DNA from 4 places in the Pseudogracilibacillus sp. SO10305 genome. Region 1 is predicted to be linked to each of the others. Evidence: riboswitches for the same ligand, from Rfam matches in the RefSeq annotation. Region 1 holds a riboswitch; each other region holds the start of a gene.
The links. Region 1 has a riboswitch for S-adenosylmethionine ahead of SPD45_RS03105 (methionine ABC transporter ATP-binding protein). Riboswitches for the same ligand answer to the same signal wherever they lie in the genome.
Positions count from the first base shown of each region.

Region 1 (3,604 bases):
ATAGATTTTGAATATGCCGCAATTGGTTCAATATGGATTCCACCGATATGTGTTAACTCGTATCCTGTATCTTCAATAGTTTGTTCTAAATAAGGAATATGTTGGAAATAGTTCGCATCTAAATCACCACTTGCTAAGTCATCATTTGGTAAGACGTAATCTTCATATGGTTCGATTTCTAACGTAATACCTTCTTCAGCCAAAATTGGTGCCGCTTCTTCTAAAATCTCCGCGTGTGGCACACTTGAAGCTCCTACTTTAATTGTCACTTCTTCTGCGTTCCCATCGTTATTACCTGCGTTGTTACTACTTGCGTTGTCATTGTTTCCTCCACCACATGCCGCTAAAACTAAAATTGAAATTAATGCGAATAAAGCTAAAACCTTTCTCATGAAACATTCTCCCCTTTACCTTTTATCAATTTTTTTAGATATAAAATCTCCAATGAATTGGAAAATAAAAACGACAATTACTATAATGATTGAACAGACGAGGACAATTTCAAAAATTCTTCGTTGGAATCCTGCATAATATGCATAACTCCCTAGTCCACCTGCTCCGATCGCTCCAGCCATTGCGGTGTATCCAATTAATGCAATCGCTGTAACGGTAATACCTGAAATAAGTGCTGGCATTGATTCTGGGATTAACACTTTAAAAATGATACGTCTCGTCGTTGATCCCATCGCTTTCGCTGCCTCAATAACACCTTTATTCACTTCCTTTAATGCAATTTCCACTAAACGACCGTAAAATGGTGCCGCTCCTAAAATTAAAGCCGGGAGTGCTGCATTCGGTCCCCGAATCGTTCCAATTAAAAGTCTCGTTAATGGAAACAATAATAAAATTAAAATGATGAATGGGATAGCACGAAAGACGTTAACAAATGTCGCAATGATAAAATTTAATATTTTATTTTCCCATAGACCATCTTTGTCTGTTAAATAAAGTAATAGACCAAGCAATAATCCTAAAATAAAAGTTCCAATAAGTGCGATGATTGTCATGTAAAACGTTTCATATGTAGCTTCAAGCAATTGGCTCGTATCAAGTTTTGAAAAATCAAGTGTCATCGCGAATTACCTCCACTGTTACCGAGGAAGCTTCAACAAAAGCTTCAACTTTCTCTATTTCAGTTTTCTCTCCGATTAATTGAATTGCAAGTGAACCAACCGTACCGTATGTCGTTTTCGTAATTTTACCATGTAAAATATTAACTTGAGTATCGTAGTTTTTCGCAATTTCACTAATAAGAGCATCATTTGTTGCTGTACCTTGGAATCGTAATCGAAGAACTTTTCCTTTTCGTTCTACTTCCTCCAATACTTCATCCAATGTATCATCTTCCCGGCCCTCTTCCACAACCTCTCCAATGAATCGTTGTGTCACCCCATGTTGTGGATTCGTGAAAACGTCATACACATTCCCTTGTTCCACAATTTTCCCATGTTCCATCACTGCAACACGGTGACAAATTTTTCGAATAACGTTCATTTCATGGGTAATTAAAATAATCGTCAAACCGAGTTTCTCGTTAATATCTACGAGTAAATTTAAAATAGAGTTCGTCGTTTCCGGGTCAAGTGCAGATGTCGCTTCATCACACAATAACACTTTCGGATTATTCGCGAGTGCCCTTGCGATTCCGACACGTTGTTTTTGTCCCCCACTAAGTTGGGATGGATACGCTTTTTCTCTACCTTCTAATCCAACTAATTGAATGAGTTCTTTTACTCTTTTTTCTCTTTCTGCTTTTGGCACACCAGCGATTTCGAGAGGGAAGGCAATATTATCTTCCGTCGTTCGTGACCATAATAAATTAAAATGTTGGAAAATCATTCCGATATCTTGTCTTGCTGTACGAAGATTTTTCGCATTTAATTCGGTCATGCTCTCGCCATCAATTGTAATAGTTCCTGCTGTCGGTTCTTCAAGGCGATTTAGTAAGCGAACGAACGTACTTTTTCCAGCCCCACTATATCCAATCACACCGAATATTTCACCAGTTTCGATATCCAATGTTAAATCATCAACTGCCTTGATCGGCCGATTGTCAATCGTGAATGTTTTCTTTAAATTTTTGATCGAAATCAAAATGTGTACCCTCCTTTTCTTTTTATTCCAATAAAAAAATCTCTTTGCTCTAGAGAACAAAAAGATTATATATCTTCACGTTCTCTCATTTCTCAAAGCGGTGTGCTTTGCAGGATTTAGCACCTTTCAATTCAGAATTGAAGGTTGCCGCAACTTCACAGGGCCAGTCCCTCCGTTGCTCTTCATAAGAGTTAATTATATTCAATTGGTTATTATATTGAATCTTATCAGTCCTTGTTATCTTTGTCAACGATAATGCATATTACCTAGAAAATAACTCAGGTTTATACTCAAACACATAATGATATATGTTTGCAACCGAATGAAACGTATAAATTTTCTCCTTTATTTCCCCATCTTTCACAATGAGTAAACACGGTACACTTTCAATTTTATTCTCTTGCATGAATTCTGGAAATAGGGAGCCATTCATCTCTAGAAAAATTTCCTCTTTATGTGTTGTTTCAATTTTTTGTAAAAAACTTCTTGCGACATGACACGTCCCACAAAAGGGGGTATGAATAAAAAGGAAACCATCCTTCGTTAATGGTAATTGTTTGATCTCTTGCATGTTTTCTCACCAATCTTTTAATAAATATATCGGGTTAATTCGAATATGAAATTTGACGAGTTCTGTTGCGAGAATATTGTATGGTGCTGCTTCAACTTCAATATGTTCTTCTGGAATATACATATTTTCAGCATGAGGCAATTCTTCGTTCAACTTTTTTCTAAGTTGTTTCCCTGGACGATCCTCATCAACGAAAATATAAACAAGATGATTGTCTAAATCATACGTTTCAAGCATTTCATCAAATTTTTCAATACTAAATGTTCCGAATGTACATAAAATTTGTACGTCATCACGGCCATCGATAATCGTTTCGAGCCGTTTTTTATCTTGTTTTCCTTCAACAATAATTATTTTCATTTTATCATTGCATCCTTTTCATTGCACCTTTTTAAAACAAAAAGCTATTCACGATGTGTTTTGTCCGCCCATCGTTGAATAGCTTTTCCATTATTCTGCTGAAATTAATGCTTCGTATTCGTCTGCTGAAAGTAACTCGTCTAACTGCTCGTCCTTTGTCGGTTCGATGACGATGAACCATCCTTGGTCATAAGGAGACTCATTTACTGTTTCAGGGTTATCTTGTAGTGCTCCGTTAATTTCCACTACACGACCACTAACCGGTGCATATAATTCCGATACTGTTTTCACAGATTCTACGCTTCCGAATGGTTCGTTCATTTCAATTTCCGTACCAATTTCTGGAAGTTCCGCAAATACGATGTCTCCTAATTCTTCTAAGGCAAATTTAGTAAGCCCGACACGAATATCGCTTCCTTCTTCTCGTGCCCACGTATGTTCTTTTGAATATAATAATTCTGTTGGTAATGACATATTTTTCTCCTCCTAAGTTACTTCCAAGTATTTTCGTATGTTTCTTCTTTAAAACCAACTGTCACGCTCGTGCCGTCTGTCAGGATCGGTCGTTTAATAAGCATG
Region 1 is NZ_JAXHDE010000002.1:98,277-101,880, forward strand. It holds gene SPD45_RS03095 (MetQ/NlpA family ABC transporter substrate-binding protein) at 1-392, opposite strand, end outside; gene SPD45_RS03100 (methionine ABC transporter permease) at 408-1,073, opposite strand; gene SPD45_RS03105 (methionine ABC transporter ATP-binding protein) at 1,063-2,094, opposite strand; SAM riboswitch class I at 2,177-2,285, opposite strand; gene SPD45_RS03110 (thioredoxin family protein) at 2,357-2,665, opposite strand; gene SPD45_RS03115 (toprim domain-containing protein) at 2,672-3,025, opposite strand; gene gcvH (glycine cleavage system protein GcvH) at 3,116-3,499, opposite strand; gene SPD45_RS03125 (arsenate reductase family protein) at 3,517-3,604, opposite strand, start outside.

Region 2 (3,604 bases), on a different contig from region 1:
GAAAAAATATATAATTTGTATTTACATTAAAATAATCAAAACTTCCTATTTCCATTTTGTGGGGTGGTGATTAGCTTTATGGTTGCGTTCATACGGGTTTGAGGTTGGATTCTTGCAACTTCGACCCGTATTCTTGCAACTTCGGCCCACATTCTTGCAACTTTGACTCGCATTCTTGCAACTTCGACCCATATTCTTGCAACTTTGACTCGCATTCTTGCAACTTCGACTCGTATTCTTGCAACTACCTAGTTTCCATATTTGTATTTTAAATTCGCATGACGATCAACAATCATTAGGCAACTCTAACCCATAAATTGAGAGACACTTAATTTTGGTGGAATACCTACAAGCATTTACTTCATGAATTTCTACATTTTTTCTATCATAAAGACTTCTGATAATTTCTCCTATGTTCTTTTTGTATTTTCCATAAATAATTTGTCGTCTGTATTTTGGATCAATTACAATACGATACTTACATCTCCACAATGTCTTTTCTTATCCTACACTAGGATTGTCTCCTTCTGTTAAAAATATGGTGGTCGGGAAACTATCTTCATCTTACAAGAGAAAGAGGTATTTTTAATACCACGCTAAAAGCTATTTAGAACCCCCGGCAGAACTAGGGGTTTTCAAATGCACAAAAGCCTATTTGGTAGATAACCCCAAATAGACTTTTTTCACAGGTTCATTATTTTTTTATTGAAAAATAGTTTAATAACCTAATTCTTCTTTTGCAATGTCAACAATATATTTTAACTTTTCCCATTGCTCTTCCTCTGTCAATTTGTTTCCATGATGAGTCGAGGCAAATCCACATTGAGGACTAAGGCAGATTTGTTCTCGTGGAATAAATTGTGCCGCTTCTTCGATACGCGCTTTTATTAATGCTTTATCTTCTAACTCTCCCGTTTTAGAAGTAAATAAACCAAGCACCACTTGCGGACCTCCGTTCGGAATATAATCAAGTGGTTTAAAATCACCTGAGCGATCATCGTCATACTCCAAGAAAAATCCATCTACTTTTTCTTTGGCAAATAACGTAGGTGCAATTAATCCATAGCTACCTTCAAATGCCCAATTCGATCTATAGTTACCACGGCAAAGATGTGTTGTAACATATAAATCTTCTGGTTTACCTTCCAGTACTTCATTCACAACCTTTAATGCAAGTTCAATCAAATACTCTCTTGGATATTTTCCATCATTAAATGGAATGTCTGGTGACGACAGACCGGCAATATAAACATCATCAAACTGAAGGTAACGAACACCCGCATCATAAAATGCTTGTATTGCATCACGATATGTTTGAATAACATCCTCTGCATACTCTTCAATATCCGGATAAATTGTTTCATTACGAATCCCTTGGTTAAATAACTGATTTGGGCTTGGAATGGTTTGCTTAGCAACAGCACGTCCATCCACTATTTTGTTGAATAATTTAAAGTCTTTAATATGTGGATGATCGTGGTTAAATGAGATTTTTCCAATATTACGTACATCATATCTTTCCGTTTCTTCATTTTCATTAAAGATATATCCAGTCTCTGGCACATATCCTTCTACACCGTTTAGATGCTCTAAAAAGTCTGTATGCCAAAATCTACGTCTAAACTCTCCGTCTGTAACTGCTGAAAGTCCAACTTCTATCTGCTTATCGACTATGCGTTTAATCTCTTCTGTTTCAATATCATATAATTGATCTGCTGAAATGCTTCCATCTTGAAAGTCCTTTCTAGCTTGATGAATCGTATCTGTTCGTAGCAAACTTCCTACATGATCTGCCTTGAACGGTGCTCTTGTTAAAGTAATTGACATTTCCTATTCTCCTTTTGTTTGTTTTCGTTATTTGTTCTTCAAGGTTTTTAACATCAAAAAACCCCTTCTCGAATCAAGAAGAGGATACATTTCTGTAGTTTTTCACTCTTCTTATCTTCAAGCATTCTTGCTCTGGAATTGGCACAGTACAAAACAGTCTGTTGCCGAGGCTTCAAAGGGCCAGTCCCTCCACCTCTCTTGATAAGAAAACTATATTATTTAAAATGTTAATATTTAGAATACATTATTTATTTGAAGAAGTCAATTAATTACTTGTTTTTTGTAATTTAGACATATACTTATATATTTTATAAACGCTCTACTTCCTCGTCATTTCTGAAAAGAAATACAAGACCCATAACAAGTATAAAAATATTTACAAGTAATAATCATTTCTATAAAATATTTTTCAATAACGACTCACTTGATTTTGGTAAATTTAACTTCAGACGTTGATTAGCTAAATTAGTTAAAACTCTTTACACAGTTACTAGAACACATTCATCCACCACTTCGCAACGCAATTTTTTCTTCCATAAATGTAAGTAATTGATAATATGCGTTAATATACCAAAACATCCCTTAGTTTTATCGAACTTTGATTTATTTATAGATAGTCTATCTATCTGAACAAAGTAGAATTCATTTTTCATTCTACAAAGTTTAGGCTTCCTTATCCTGTACCTTTCAAATCATTTGCTACCCTATAAACCACAGTACCAAAAGTAATTTTAACAGGGTATAAGGATAGAATTATTGCCATAATCTCGCTAAATGTTTTTATCCCACCAGTTAGGTATAATACATCATTTATTAAGTAACTAGATAATTGAATAAGACTAAATACAATAGCCACTGACACAACCAATGCAAACAGCATTAAAATTACTTGAAATATGGACATTTTTCTTATCCTCTTTAACTCTTTAATACTTCCATCATTCACTAAAAAGAATATGTAAGCAATTGGAAGTAATAATAAGTACCAATTAGAATAACCAAACACTATCCATGAAATTCCCATTCCCAAAAGTATAATCCAACCTAGCGCATTAAAAGTTTTTTTACACATATAAACACTCCTAATTATACCGCGAAACGATCTCTTTATTGAATCATCATCCACTCTTAAGTACATGTTATCATAAGGTTTTAAACATTTAAATAACAAAATTCATCTATGCGCAATGAGAGTAATAGCGTAAGTCCGTAATCAAACAACGTATATAAAACTTAGCGCCTCCTGTTTAGATAAACATATCAATCGAAGGTAAAAAATCCCCTATTAATAAAGGTGATTGGAGTAATGAAGGAGCATAGTCGTTATTTATCCCCGACAAGAACTATGTAATAAAATTAGAAAACATGACGAATGATAGAGTATCAAACTTTTGACTGCTGATGAAGAATTGGCTAAATGTGGAGTATACCAGATGGAAAATGGACAATAGATGATGTAGCTGAATGGTGACATCATAATAAATATACCTGGCATGTGCTTAATAACTTGGAAACAATACAATTGGTACCTAGTAAAATTAATAGTGATTTTAAACAATTGTATTATAACAAATATTATTTATGTAAAATGAACCTTAATAAATGAAGATAAATTTATTAAGGTGTTCAGCTAGAATGACTGTAAGCCAAAACTACAAAAAAGTACCTTTTCAGGTCGCATGTCAAATAACCGTAAAAATATTGATTTTTTAATCAGATTTACGGTTATTTGACTTTATTTGCCACAATCTTCTTGAATTAAACTACCTACAGCAAA
Region 2 is NZ_JAXHDE010000007.1:58,497-62,100, forward strand. It holds gene SPD45_RS07390 (hypothetical protein) at 89-244, opposite strand; partial or broken gene SPD45_RS07395 (transposase) at 309-492, opposite strand; gene SPD45_RS07400 (5-methyltetrahydropteroyltriglutamate--homocysteine S-methyltransferase) at 718-1,827, opposite strand; SAM riboswitch class I at 1,936-2,035, opposite strand; gene SPD45_RS07405 (disulfide bond formation protein DsbD) at 2,501-2,899, opposite strand; partial or broken gene SPD45_RS14395 (hypothetical protein) at 3,314-3,433, shown strand.
Region 2: another riboswitch for S-adenosylmethionine. It lies ahead of SPD45_RS07400 (5-methyltetrahydropteroyltriglutamate--homocysteine S-methyltransferase); the one in region 1 lies ahead of SPD45_RS03105 (methionine ABC transporter ATP-binding protein).

Region 3 (3,604 bases), on a different contig from region 1:
GTTGTAAATAAGGGGTTGAAAATGTATTATCTACAACGACAGGTATATCGTATTCTTTTGCAATGTTGCTAATCAATGTTAAATCGATTAATTGCATCGTCGGATTAATAGGCGTTTCAATATAAATAACTGCCGTATTTTCTTTTATGGCATGGCGAATTTTTTCCTCTGATGCAAAATCTGTTAATTCGACATCCATTCCATACTTCTCTTCCATCATTTTTAATAAGCCGAATGTACAACCGTACAAACCATTCGAACATAAAATATGATCATTTGCTTTTGTAAGTGCAATGAGTACAGCAGATATGGCGCCCATTCCCGAACCGAATGCTAATGCACGCTCGCCACCTTCTAACACTGCCATCCTTTTTTCTAATACATCTACAGTCGGATTCCCAATTCGTGTATAAATATGCCCGTCTGCTTCTCCACTAAAGCTTTTCTCCCCATGTTCAGCAGACTGAAATTCAAATGTAGACGTTTGAAAAATTGGCACTGAAACACTACCTAGCAATTGTTTTGCATCATATCCATCATGAATGGACATCGTTTCAAATTTTTTCATGCCCGTTCCTCCTCTTATTTATGTAACTCTAGTATAACAAACTTTCTGATAATTCTGTTTGACCATGCATGAATGGATGAAAAAGTCGGAACAATTGCCAACAGCTAGAACATAGGCGTAAAATGATGGGAGAAAACATCAGTGAAGTGAGGCAGGAAATGGACAATAAAAACATGAAAACAGGCATTATGCTAGGCATTATTACATATATTTTATGGGGATTTTTCCCAATCTATTGGAAACTATTAGACATATATGAACCAGATGTCATTTTAGCGAATCGCATCATTTGGTCTTGTCTCTTTATGGTCGGATATTTATTCTTCACAGGCAAATTACGTTCCTTTTTCTCATTATGTACAACACTATTAAAAGATAAGCAAAAAATGCTCTACATTACATTAGCATCTATTGTGATAAGCGCAAACTGGCTCATTTACATTTGGGCTGTACATAATAATTTCGTCATTCAAGCAAGTTTAGGTTATTATATGAATCCTTTATTAAGCATCGTATTAGGTGTCCTATTTTTAAAAGAGGCATTATATCCAGCACAAAAAGTTGCATTATTATTCGCAAGTTTTGGCGTATTATATTTAACGATATCATATGGTGTCTTTCCTTGGATTTCTATTGCATTAGCACTCTCGTTTGGTTTATATGGGTTGTTTAAAAAGGCTGTTAAGCTAGATTCAGCATATTCATTAACAGTGGAGACGTTACTATTAACTCCAATTGCACTCATTTACTTATTCACGTTTGTTGGTGTAGATTTAGGATTTGCAGCAAGTACATCATGGACAGATACAGGATTATTACTCATCTCCGGGATCGCTACAGCCGTCCCACTATTATTGTTCGGCTATGCAGTCGCATACATTCCTTTGTCCTTAGCAGGAATTTTACAATATATCGCACCGACAATTATGCTGATACTCGGAGTATTTCTTTATGATGAGCCATTTACGTCTGCACATTTCGTGACGTTTACATGTATTTGGATTGCGCTAATTTTATTTGTATCTTCTACATTAAAAGTCAATAAAGTTAGAAAATTCACAAATTAATTGACATTGATTTACAAACATGTATAATGGATACTAATTTCATCGACACATCTCTTATCAAGACGGACGGAGGGAATAGGCCCTGTGAAGTCCAGCAACCTTAAAGCGTTTGCTTTTAACGGTGCCAAATCCTACAGATGATATTCTGGAAGATAAGAGGGGGATAATACATAATGATACCCTCTTCTTACAATCATGTAGAAGAGGGTTTTTATATCATCGCCTTCTCAAATGGAATACAATAAGTTCAAAATTTTAAGGAGGAGTTTTACATGTCAACATTCAATTTTCAGAAAGATGAAACAATTTTACTTCATGCAGGTCAGGAGCCAGATCCTACAACAGGTTCTCGTGCACTACCAATCTATCAAACAACTTCTTACGTATTTAACGATACAGACCATGCGCGCAACTTATTTGCGTTAGCAGAAGCTGGTAATATTTATACACGTTTAATGAACCCTACGACAGACGCTTTTGAACAACGTGTCGCACAATTAGAAGATGGAACAGCGGCAGTGGCAGTTGCTTCAGGGATGGCTGCAATTACATATGCGATTTTAAATGTTGCAAGTGCAGGCGATGAAATTGTAGCAGATAGTAATTTATATGGTGGAACATATAACCTATTCATTCATACATTGCCACGTTTCGGAATTACTGTAAAAATTGTCGATGGGACAGATCCGGAGGCGATTCGAAATGCTATTACAGATAAAACAAAAGCCGTTTTTGGAGAAACCATTACGAACCCTAGTTTAAATGTATTTGATGTTGAAACTGTAGCAAATATTGCACACGAACACGGCATTCCATTAATCATTGATAACACTTTCGCTCCAAAATTTGCGAAACCATTAAAATGGGGAGCAGATATTGTCGTACATTCTGCAACAAAATGGATTGGTGGACATGGGACATCGATTGGTGGAATCATTGTCGACGGCGGACGTTTCAACTGGGATAGCGATAAATTCCCTGGATTTACAGAACCGGACGAAAGCTATGGTGGTGTTCGCTTCGCTGATTTAGGTCCAGTTGCATTTGCACTTCGGATTCGTGTTCAATTATTACGTGACACAGGAGCAGCAATTAGCCCACATAACGCATTTTTATTAACACAAGGATTAGAAACTTTACATGTTCGCTTAGAACGTCATAGTGAAAACGCGATAAAAGTCGCTAATTTCCTAAAGGATCATCCTGGTGTAACATGGGTGAACTTCCCTGGATTTGACGATCATCCATCACATGAATTGGCACATAAATATTTTGAATATGGATATGGATCTGTTATTACATTCGGTATTAAAGGTGGTCTAGAAGCCGGTAAAACATTGATCGACCACATTGAACTATGGTCTCATGTTGCGAACGTAGGTGACGCGAAGTCATTAATTATCCACCCAGCTTCTACAACACACCAACAATTGAATGAAGCAGACCTTGCAAAAAGTGGTGTAACAGAAGATCTTGTTCGTCTTTCTATCGGTATCGAAGCAATTGACGACATTTTAGCTACATTAGATCGCGCAATCGAACAAGCAACAGGTGAAACAGTGCTTGAAACGACAAACAATGCAGCAATTGATTGGGTAACGAATTCACCATTTGATCGTTCAGAAGGACTACGCGCAAAAACAATTGCAGTTCAAGGTTCAGATGCGCTATTAGAAAAAGCAAATGAATTACGTCCATTAGGATATCATATTGTGAAAGTACAAGATGTGACAGAAACTATTGTAGACATCCTTTATACAGACGAGGCAACAGTAGAAAATAATGTAGGTGCTACAATCATCTGGTCTGATGGTGATGTTACGGTAAATGGGAATGCTATCGTCATTACAAACAATGACTTAGTTACGACTGTAAAAAGTGCTAGAAACAAACGTGCATAATAAAAATAAGAAAAACTAGATAGTTAAACTTAAAAATACCGAGACTTGGACAAAACATGATTTATAAT
Region 3 is NZ_JAXHDE010000003.1:159,153-162,756, forward strand. It holds gene megL (methionine gamma-lyase) at 1-568, opposite strand, end outside; gene rarD (EamA family transporter RarD) at 694-1,635, shown strand; SAM riboswitch class I at 1,687-1,794, shown strand; gene SPD45_RS04740 (O-acetylhomoserine aminocarboxypropyltransferase/cysteine synthase family protein) at 1,908-3,536, shown strand.
Region 3: another riboswitch for S-adenosylmethionine. It lies ahead of SPD45_RS04740 (O-acetylhomoserine aminocarboxypropyltransferase/cysteine synthase family protein); the one in region 1 lies ahead of SPD45_RS03105 (methionine ABC transporter ATP-binding protein).

Region 4 (3,604 bases), on a different contig from region 1:
ACTGATCGATTTTTTCCCCAAGCATTTCAGCATATTGATCTGGAGAAAGTGGTAAGAATGGTGATCCAAAGCAAGCTGAGAATGTTGCTTCTGGTTCCGTAATTCCACGCTCTGTTCCAGCTAATTTAGATGTGTATCCACTTAAGAAGTGGTACATTGCTTGTTCTTTCGTTAACTTACTGATTGGAGGTAATGTACCTGATGCATCTGCAGTTAAGAAAATAATTGTATTTGGATGACCTGCAACACTTGGAACGATGATGTTGTCAATGTTCTCTAACGGGTATGCAGCTCTTGTGTTTTCTGTTAATGAAACGTCTGAGTAATCAGGTTCACGACTATGATCATCAAGTACGACGTTTTCTAATACGGAACCGAAACGAATAGCATCGAAAATTTGTGGTTCTTTTTCACGTGTTAAATCAACACATTTTGCGTAACAACCACCTTCAATGTTGAATACACCGTTTGGACTCCATCCATGTTCATCATCACCGATTAATTTACGGTAAGGGTCAGCTGATAATGTTGTTTTTCCTGTTCCTGATAAACCGAAAAATAAAGCAACATCACCTTCTTCACCAACGTTTGCTGAACAGTGCATAGATAAAATGTTTTGTTGTGGTAATAAGTAGTTCATCACAGAGAAAATAGATTTTTTAATTTCTCCAGCATATTCTGTTCCACCGATTAATACGACACGCTCTTTGAATGAAATAACGATAAACGTTTCAGAATTCGTTCCATCTTCTTGAGGGTCTGCTTCTAATGTCGGAGCAGAAAGAACTGTAAAGCCAGCCTCATGTGCTGCTAACTCTTCTTTTGTTGGTGTAATGAATAACTGACGGGCAAAAAGGTTATGCCATGCATATTCGTTTACAACTTCCACTGGTAAACGATATTTTTCGTCTGCTCCAGCGAATCCTTTAAAGGAGAAAACTTCATCTTTATTTTTTAAGTGATTTACAACTTTATCGAATAATTTTTGGAATGATGCCTCATCGATTGGTTTGTTTACTTCGCCCCAATCTACTAAATTTTCAGAAACGTCATCACGAACAATGAAACGGTCCTTTGGTGAACGACCAGTGTATTTTCCAGTAGTTGCTTGAACTGCTCCAGTTGCAGTTAATACACCTTCATTACGTGATAAAATCTTTTCAACTAATCCTGGTACAGATAAATTGTTCTGAACATTGTCATTTTGTAAAATTTCTTGTGATACAGTTGACCTAGCTGTCGTATTCATTGAATTAATCCATCCTTTTTTCTCGTGTACTTTAAAATCTGAATATAGTATAACACATTAAACGAATTAGTCCATACTAATGTAATAAAACTATTAGAAAATGTTGATTTATTATAATAAAACAAAAGTTTAAATACCTAAAAACGTTGGTGCAATAACGTTTTTAGAATGTATTACAATTTTGTGAAGAAAATCACAAAAACTTTGTTTCATTACAGTAAATCTATTTTAACATAATCATATCAATACTTGAACTAACATTTTAGCCTCAAATAAAGGATAAGAAAACAGGGTAGCAAGAAAGAGTAAGAACTGTTTCGTCTTATGCGTAATAGGATAAAATTAATGATGCTTCGTTGTTCAGAATGTTTATTGAAAAAGTGTTATATAAAAGAAGGAGTCGCGTTCATATTGAGAAAAAATAATAGATCAGTTCATGGTTTTATTGGGTTTGGAGTGGCGGTTATTATAGTAGGTATTTTAATTGATGATTGGATTGCGACGACGGAAAAAGAAGTGGGTGCTTTCACTCGAACAGAGTTTTCTTAAAGTGTTTTTCTCACTACTGTTGTCAGTAAGATTATATCGGCGATGATATTTATTGGAATGGGTGAAACGATGGAATGAATTGGTACAGATCCAAAATGTCCATATATTTGAAAAAACTTTTGAAAGAAGAGAAAAGGAACTCGTAATTATCAAAATATCGGGGGTATAGTATGAATATAGAGGGTTGTATTTCTTCTTATTTAATCGATTGACATTTCACGTATTATCATATAGACTAGCCATTATAGTATACATATAGAGGTGTTTCTCGGAAAATATTTCATATGTAATAAACAACGGACTCTCTTATTAGGAGTTGGTGGAGGGACAGACCCTGTGAAGCCCAGCAACCTCACAAGTATGTGAAAAGGTGCTTACCTGATGCAAGGATTTTCCTTGAACAATAAGAGTGAAAGGCAGAAACGATATCCTTTCCTCATTTATATAGGAAAGGATTTTTTCATGAATTTCATTATTTATGAAAAACGAACGAGTCATCTCGTTCCCTATGATCTCTATCGAGTAGAGCTCCGTGTAATATATATAGGAGGCTTATTATAATGACAAAGAATCGCCGTTTATTCACATCAGAATCAGTAACGGAAGGACATCCGGATAAAATGAGTGACCAAATCTCGGATGCAATTTTAGATGAAATTTTAAAAAGGGACCCGAATGCACGTGTTGCATGTGAAACGACAGTCACAACAGGGTTAGTGTTAGTTTCGGGTGAAATTACGACGAATGTATATGTCGATATCCCATCCATCGTTCGTAAAACCGTAAAAGAAATTGGATATACCGATTCTCGTTACGGATTTGATGCTGAAACATGTGCTGTATTAACTGCTATTGATGAGCAGTCACCTGATATTGCAGGTGGAGTAGATGTTGCATTAGAAACACGTGAAGGGGAGGCAGATGAATCGGAAATTGGCGCAGGAGACCAAGGATTGATGTTCGGATATGCATGTGATGAAACAGAAGACTTAATGCCATTGCCGATTTATTTAGCGCACCGCATAGCTAAACGTTTAACAGATGTTCGTAAAGACCATACATTACCATATTTACTGCCTGATGGTAAAACACAAGTAACGGTAGAATATGATGAACACGATAAACCTGTTCGTGTCGATGCTATCGTCGTGTCTACTCAACATAAGGAAGATGTTACATTAGAACAGATCCAAAAAGATGTACAGGAACATATTATTAAACCGATCGTTCCGAGTTTCTTATTAGATGAAAACACGAAATATTATATTAACCCATCTGGTCGTTTCGTGATCGGTGGACCACAAGGGGATGCCGGATTAACAGGCCGTAAAATTATCGTCGATACGTACGGTGGATATGCTCGTCATGGTGGGGGAGCATTTTCAGGTAAAGATGCGACAAAAGTGGACCGCTCTGCAGCATATGCTGCACGTTATGTTGCGAAAAATATTGTGGCAGCACATTTAGCAGAAAAATGTGAAGTTCAATTAGCGTATGCTATTGGAGTGGCACAGCCTGTATCGATTGCGATTGATACATTCGGTACTGGAAAAGTGTCGGAGGAAATTTTAGTTGATGTTGTTCGTGAAAATTTCAACTTAAGTCCACGCGGCATTATTCATATGTTAGATTTACGTCGTCCGATATACCGTGACACAGCTGCATATGGACATTTCGGTCGCCGTGATGTCACCCTTCCTTGGGAAAACTTAGATAAAGCAGAAGCATTGAGACAATCTGCTGTCGAAATTGCGAATAAATAAAATGGAAAAATGGATGATATACATGTCATCCATTTTTTGTTTA
Region 4 is NZ_JAXHDE010000027.1:719-4,322, forward strand. It holds gene pckA (phosphoenolpyruvate carboxykinase (ATP)) at 1-1,249, opposite strand, end outside; gene SPD45_RS14100 (hypothetical protein) at 1,661-1,798, shown strand; SAM riboswitch class I at 2,102-2,208, shown strand; gene metK (methionine adenosyltransferase) at 2,359-3,561, shown strand.
Region 4: another riboswitch for S-adenosylmethionine. It lies ahead of metK (methionine adenosyltransferase); the one in region 1 lies ahead of SPD45_RS03105 (methionine ABC transporter ATP-binding protein).